2 regions of the Neobacillus solisequens genome follow, and region 2 is predicted to be linked to the other one. Evidence: a T-box and tRNA genes for the amino acid it is inferred to sense, from the RefSeq annotation. Region 2 holds a T-box; the other holds one or more tRNA genes.

Region 1 (3,240 bases), on a different contig from region 2:
ATAAATAATCGCAGGATCGGTAAAGACATTCCGATATAACCTTCGATCTAGCCATTCCTGGTCCTTCCATTCATAGTGATCTAAGGAGTAAACAACTGAGGCTGTATGCGGCCTTAACTCAGAATAGAATGCAAATGGATCAGCCTTTAGGAGTATTTCCCCGGAGAGTGTAATGATTTCATATTTATAAACACAGCCTTCCATATCTCGATCAACAACAAGTATCCAAACACCTTCATCATTTACCTTTTTTAATTCATATCCTTTACCATTCCAGCTATTAAAATCTCCTACCAGCCGTACTTGATCAGCATTAGGAGCCCAAACACAAAAGCGAGTATAAGCTTCGTTCTCATTGGAATTCTTAAAGATATGAGCGCCAAAAAGCTGATGACTTTGAAATAAGCTTCCCTCGTGAAACAAATGCAACTGAAAATCAGTAGGAAATAAAGTATTCACTGTCATGGCTCTCCTCATCCTCATTGAAAATATGTATTTCAAAAACCAATTATAAGTGCAAATAACAAATATTCCTTGTAAAACTTTTTTATCTTTTCTGACAACAAGCGGGGGATGATTTGAAATTAAGACATTTTACGACATAAAACATCGGAATACGACTAAAATTCAAACAGACTTTGACAAAAATAGAGGTAGTTTTTTTGAAATTTTTTAAAAAAAGTGGTTCAATAAGCTATTTTATATTTTTGAAATCAGATAATTTTTTGAAAGGGATTTCGCCAATCTGTAAGCGATTTCATTGTTTTGTTGAGGAATATTTCACTGAATATAGCTATGGCAATATAACATTAAGTTATTTTAATAATAATATTTATTGTTTGTTAAATCGGTGTATGTCAAGGGTATAAAGATAGTATTGCTTGTAAACTAGTAAAACGATCGGCCTCTTTACAAACAACTGGATTCAGAGCAGGAGAATGAGGTAGGATGGGGGGTCTCTGTAAGTTTCTTTATCGTAGATTTGATTCACTATTTAGTTGAGATACTGTTTTTGAATAAGTGCTAATATCTAAGACGACAAAAAAACTGATGACAATTTGTCATCAGCCTTTTTGTATGACCCCTACGGGATTCGAACCCGTGTTACCGCCGTGAAAGGGCGGTGTCTTAACCGCTTGACCAAGGGGCCAAATGGCAGAGAAGAAGGGATTCGAACCCTCGCACCGGTTACCCGATCTACTCCCTTAGCAGGGGAGCCCCTTGAGCCACTTGGGTACTTCTCTATATGACTCCGCAGGTAGGACTCGAACCTACGACCGATCGGTTAACAGCCGATAGCTCTACCACTGAGCTACTGCGGAATAAAATATGGTGGGCCTAAATGGACTCGAACCATCGACCTCACGCTTATCAGGCGTGCGCTCTAACCAGCTGAGCTATAGGCCCATAATGGAGCGGGTGATGAGAATCGAACTCACAACAACAGCTTGGAAGGCTGTGGTTTTACCACTAAACTACACCCGCATTATAATGGGGCGGCTGATGGGAATCGAACCCACGAATGTCGGAACCACAATCCGATGCGTTAACCACTTCGCCACAACCGCCGTGATAAAATTAAAATTGAAAAGGTGGCTCAGGACGGAATCGAACCGCCGACACAAGGATTTTCAGTCCTTTGCTCTACCGACTGAGCTACTGAGCCATCTTTAAATGGCGGTCTGGACGGGACTCGAACCCGCGACCTCCTGCGTGACAGGCAGGCATTCTAACCAACTGAACTACCAGACCGTATTGCGGGGGCAGGATTTGAACCTGCGACCTTCGGGTTATGAGCCCGACGAGCTACCGGACTGCTCCACCCCGCGATAATAGAAAGTTATAAGAGATAATATGGCGGAGGAAGAGGGATTCGAACCCCCGCGCGGTTTAACCCGCCTGTCGGTTTTCAAGACCGATCCCTTCAGCCGGACTTGGGTATTCCTCCGTATAAAACAAGCCTATGGTGGACCTTGTAGGACTCGAACCTACGACCGGACGGTTATGAGCCGTCTGCTCTAACCAGCTGAGCTAAAGGTCCTTATTTTGGTAGCGGCGGAGGGGATCGAACCCCCGACCTTACGGGTATGAACCGTACGCTCTAGCCAGCTGAGCTACACCGCCAAATAAGTTATTAAAGTTTGGTGGAGCCTAGCGGGATCGAACCGCTGACCTCCTGCGTGCAAAGCAGGCGCTCTCCCAGCTGAGCTAAGGCCCCATTAAATATCGGGATATCGATGGTCGGGAAAACAGGATTCGAACCTGCGACCCCTTGGTCCCAAACCAAGTGCTCTACCAAGCTGAGCTATTTCCCGGTAAAATATGGCGCGCCCGAAAGGAGTCGAACCCATAACCTTTTGATCCGTAGTCAAACGCTCTATCCAATTGAGCTACGGGCGCATATTTTAAGTGGTGCCGAGGACCGGAATCGAACCGGTACGGTAGTCACCTACCGCAGGATTTTAAGTCCTGTGCGTCTGCCAGTTCCGCCACCCCGGCACTTTTGGAGCGGAAGACGGGATTCGAACCCGCGACCCCCACCTTGGCAAGGTGGTGTTCTACCACTGAACTACTTCCGCGTATTAGATTAAATGGTGCGGGTGAAGGGAGTCGAACCCCCACGCCTTGCGGCGCCAGATCCTAAGTCTGGTGCGTCTGCCAATTCCGCCACACCCGCATATTTAACTGGTGAGCCATGAAGGACTCGAACCTTCGACCCTCTGATTAAAAGTCAGATGCTCTACCAACTGAGCTAATGGCTCTTAAGTGGTGCCGGCTAGAGGACTTGAACCCCCAACCTACTGATTACAAGTCAGTTGCTCTACCAATTGAGCTAAACCGGCGTTTATGGTGGAGGATGACGGGATCGAACCGCCGACCCTCTGCTTGTAAGGCAGATGCTCTCCCAGCTGAGCTAATCCTCCATATTTTTACAGCCTGGCAACGTCCTACTCTCACAGGGGCAAGGCCCCAACTACCATCGGCGCTGAGAAGCTTAACTTCCGTGTTCGGTATGGGAACGGGTGTGTCCTTCTCGCTATTGCTACCAGACCATTTATTCGACACTATTTTATTATAATGCCTTTTTTATATTTTGCAAGAGAAAATTTTTAAAAATTTCATTCTCTCAAAACTAGATAATGTAGAAGAAACTTGGTAAAAACAAATCGCATATAACTTGGTTAAGTCCTCGATCGATTAGTATCAGTCAGCTCCACGTGTCACCACGCTTCCACCTCT
Region 2 (3,240 bases):
AAAGTGTTGCGAATTTTACGATATACTTCGGCAACCTGTTTTAGAATTGCATCGGAGACACGTACATCCGCCTGATAATCAACGGAAGCAACCCATAGACGTAAAATATCTGCCCCCAACTGATTCATCACTTTTGCTGGAACAACAGTGTTACCAAGTGACTTACTCATCTTTCTACCTTCACCATCAAGTGCGAAACCGTGGCTTAGCACACCTTTATATGGGGCTTTTCCTGTTACTGCCACACCCGTTGACAAGGATGAGTTAAACCAACCACGATATTGGTCAGAACCTTCAAGATAGAGATCGGCAGGGCGAACTAAATCTTCTCTTTCGACCAGTACAGCTTGATGAGAAGAGCCTGAATCAAACCATACATCCATGATATCTGTTTCTTTTGTAAAAATGCCATTTGGACTTCCAGGATGCGTGAAACCTTCAGGAAGTAATTCCTTCACATCCCTCTCAAACCAAATATTTGAACCATGTTGACGGAATAATTCAGAAACATGGTTAATGGTTTCATCAGTAATGATTTCCTGACCATTTTCCGCATAAAATACCGGAATCGGAACACCCCATACACGTTGACGAGAAATACACCAGTCGCCACGGTCACGTACCATATTAAATAGACGAGTTTCACCCCAAGCAGGAACCCATTTTGTTTCTTTGATTGCTTCAAGGAGTTCATTTCTAAAGTCCTTAATAGAAGCAAACCATTGTGCAGTTGCCCGGAAAATGACTGGTTTTTTTGTACGCCAATCGTGTGGGTAGGAGTGGGTGATAAATGACAGCTTTAATAATGCACCCGCTGCTTCTAATGCTTGTGAAATTGGTTTGTTTGCCTCATCATAAAATAATCCTGCAAATCCCTCTGCCTCACTAGTCATATACCCTTTATCGTCAACAGGGCATAACACATCAAGACCATATTTCTGGCCAATTAAAAAGTCGTCTTCCCCATGTCCCGGGGCTGTATGCACACAGCCAGTACCTGCATCAGTGGTAACATGCTCACCCAACATGACTAATGAATCACGATTATACAGTGGATGTAGGGCTACAATATTCTCTAGGTCAGAACCTTTAACTTTTTGAACAACAGTGGCCTCTTCCCAACCAATTTCCTTAGTAACGGCTTCTAATAGGCTTTCAGCAACAACGTATTTGTGCCCATTTGTGGAAACCACTACATAGGTGAGATCAGGATGAACCGAGATACCCAAATTGGCAGGAATGGTCCAAGGTGTTGTCGTCCAAATAACAATCTCGGTATCATGGTCAAGAACACCTTTTCCATCCTTGACCTTAAATGCAACATAAATGGATGGTGAACGTTTGTCATTATATTCAATTTCAGCCTCTGCAAGGGCTGATTCACTTGATGGAGACCAGTAAACCGGCTTTTTGCCCTTGTAAATATAGCCCTTTTTAGCCATTTCTCCAAATACTTTTATTTGCTGTGCCTCATACTCAGGTTTTAATGTGATATAAGGATTCTCCCAATCACCTCGAACACCTAGGCGTTTAAACTGACTCCTCTGGTTATCAATTTGTTCAAGTGCATATTCTGTACATAATTTACGGAATTCAGCAACCGTCATTTCTTTGCGCTTTACTCCTTTATTTGTCAGTGCCTGTTCAATTGGAAGACCATGTGTATCCCAACCCGGAACATATGGAGCATGATAACCGCTCATGGATTTATAACGTACGATAAAGTCTTTTAAAATTTTATTAAGGGCATGCCCCATATGAATATCACCATTTGCATATGGAGGTCCATCATGTAGGATGAACATCGGACGGCCTTTTGTCCGCTCCTGCACTTTTTGATAAATATTCATTTCCTCCCATTTGGCCTGAATATCTGGCTCTCTTTGTGGAAGGTTTCCACGCATAGGAAAATCAGTTTGCATCATTAATAACGTATCTTTATATTCCATTTTTCTTCCTCCAATTACCTTTCTATAAAACAGAATGACCAAAAAACTCAATAAAAAAACCCTCTCATCCCTAAATAGGGACGAGAAGGTTTGATTCCCGCGGTACCACCCTGATAGATGGAATTATTAAATTCCATCCTCTTACGATTCGTAACGTGAATAATACGCTAAGGTCTACTCTCGATTAAAAAGGATTTCGACCTGAGAACTCAAGGGTGATTTTCCAATTTTTAAAGCCATGTCAGGCTTTCACTATCCCCGACTCGCTATTATAGCCTTTTGACAAAAATTGTACTGTCCCTGTCATCGTCAATTCTATTTTATTCGTAATAATCTGTTAAAAAATTATATGCTATCTAAATACGATTCGTCAAGCTAATGAATCTTCTTCTTCATGTAATTTTAATTCAGTAGCATCTACTTCATATTCTAATAAATGATCCCAATCATCTGTATTCAACATATCAAGCTGGGCCTCGACCAGCATTTTGAAGCGTGTACGGAAAATTTTTGATTGTTTCTTTAAATCCTCAATTTCCAAAGCAATTTTTCTAGCTTTCGACAAGGATTCATTTACAATTCGATCAGCATTTTTTTCTGCTTCTTTTATTATTAATTTTGCTTCTTTCTGAGCATTCCGTTTCACTTCTTCAGCGGCTTCTTGAGCAATGACGATGGATTTATTAAGGGTTTCTTCAATATTGTTGAAATGGCTTAAACGAGATTGCATATCATTCAAGCGTTCTTCTAAATCCTTCTTCTCTCTGAGAATTAATTCATAATCCTTGATAACCTGATCAAGAAATTCATTTACTTCATCCTCATCATACCCTCGAAACCCTTTATTAAATTCTTTATTATGAATATCTAACGGCGTTAACGGCATGCTGCCACCTCCATACAACTTGTGCTACATTATGTACTTAGTACAATTCGACAATATTTCTAAAAATCCTGCAAAAAATGAATTATTTTTGTATACCAATCTTAATTCGCCATTTATCCTTTTTAGTTTTCCCTTCTAAATTCAATATTTTTACTCTGCCAAACCCCCGTACCGAAACCATATCTCCTTCATCGCATAAAAAGGAAGAATTTTCGATAGTAGCCCAGTTTACCTTTACCAGACCTTGCTTAATCAATACAAGGGATTTCTGCCTGGAAATATGATGTATAGCAGAAATAACAGTATCAAGTCTCAATGAAGATACTGTCAGTTCTAGTTCTTCCCATAAATCCAAAACAGAGACAGCAGTCTCAAGCGGAGCCTCAACTAATTTTACACCCGCTT

Evidence for each region. A T-box is a leader RNA that pairs with one kind of tRNA and senses whether it is charged. The one in region 2 lies ahead of ileS (isoleucine--tRNA ligase), so its partner is inferred to be a tRNA-Ile.
Region 1: it encodes a tRNA-Ile, which carries the amino acid that the T-box ahead of ileS (isoleucine--tRNA ligase) is inferred to sense. The anticodon was not compared.

The regions. Positions count from the first base shown of each region.
Region 1 is NZ_JBKFGJ010000019.1:168,871-172,110, forward strand. It holds gene glgB (1,4-alpha-glucan branching protein GlgB) at 1-465, opposite strand, end outside; tRNA gene ACI3K6_RS18490 (tRNA-Glu) at 1,079-1,150, opposite strand; tRNA gene ACI3K6_RS18495 (tRNA-Ser) at 1,154-1,244, opposite strand; tRNA gene ACI3K6_RS18500 (tRNA-Asn) at 1,251-1,322, opposite strand; tRNA gene ACI3K6_RS18505 (tRNA-Ile) at 1,331-1,407, opposite strand; tRNA gene ACI3K6_RS18510 (tRNA-Gly) at 1,412-1,485, opposite strand; tRNA gene ACI3K6_RS18515 (tRNA-His) at 1,493-1,568, opposite strand; tRNA gene ACI3K6_RS18520 (tRNA-Phe) at 1,594-1,666, opposite strand; tRNA gene ACI3K6_RS18525 (tRNA-Asp) at 1,676-1,752, opposite strand; tRNA gene ACI3K6_RS18530 (tRNA-Met) at 1,756-1,829, opposite strand; tRNA gene ACI3K6_RS18535 (tRNA-Ser) at 1,856-1,948, opposite strand; tRNA gene ACI3K6_RS18540 (tRNA-Ile) at 1,965-2,041, opposite strand; tRNA gene ACI3K6_RS18545 (tRNA-Met) at 2,048-2,124, opposite strand; tRNA gene ACI3K6_RS18550 (tRNA-Ala) at 2,143-2,218, opposite strand; tRNA gene ACI3K6_RS18555 (tRNA-Pro) at 2,239-2,315, opposite strand; tRNA gene ACI3K6_RS18560 (tRNA-Arg) at 2,324-2,400, opposite strand; tRNA gene ACI3K6_RS18565 (tRNA-Leu) at 2,411-2,499, opposite strand; tRNA gene ACI3K6_RS18570 (tRNA-Gly) at 2,505-2,579, opposite strand; tRNA gene ACI3K6_RS18575 (tRNA-Leu) at 2,593-2,677, opposite strand; tRNA gene ACI3K6_RS18580 (tRNA-Lys) at 2,687-2,762, opposite strand; tRNA gene ACI3K6_RS18585 (tRNA-Thr) at 2,768-2,843, opposite strand; tRNA gene ACI3K6_RS18590 (tRNA-Val) at 2,849-2,924, opposite strand; rRNA gene rrf (5S ribosomal RNA) at 2,936-3,051, opposite strand; partial or broken rRNA gene ACI3K6_RS18600 (23S ribosomal RNA) at 3,179-3,240, opposite strand, start outside.
Region 2 is NZ_JBKFGJ010000004.1:166,611-169,850, reverse strand. It holds gene ileS (isoleucine--tRNA ligase) at 1-1,949, opposite strand, end outside; T-box leader at 2,023-2,265, opposite strand; gene ACI3K6_RS06640 (DivIVA domain-containing protein) at 2,320-2,835, opposite strand; gene ACI3K6_RS06635 (YlmH family RNA-binding protein) at 2,918-3,240, opposite strand, start outside.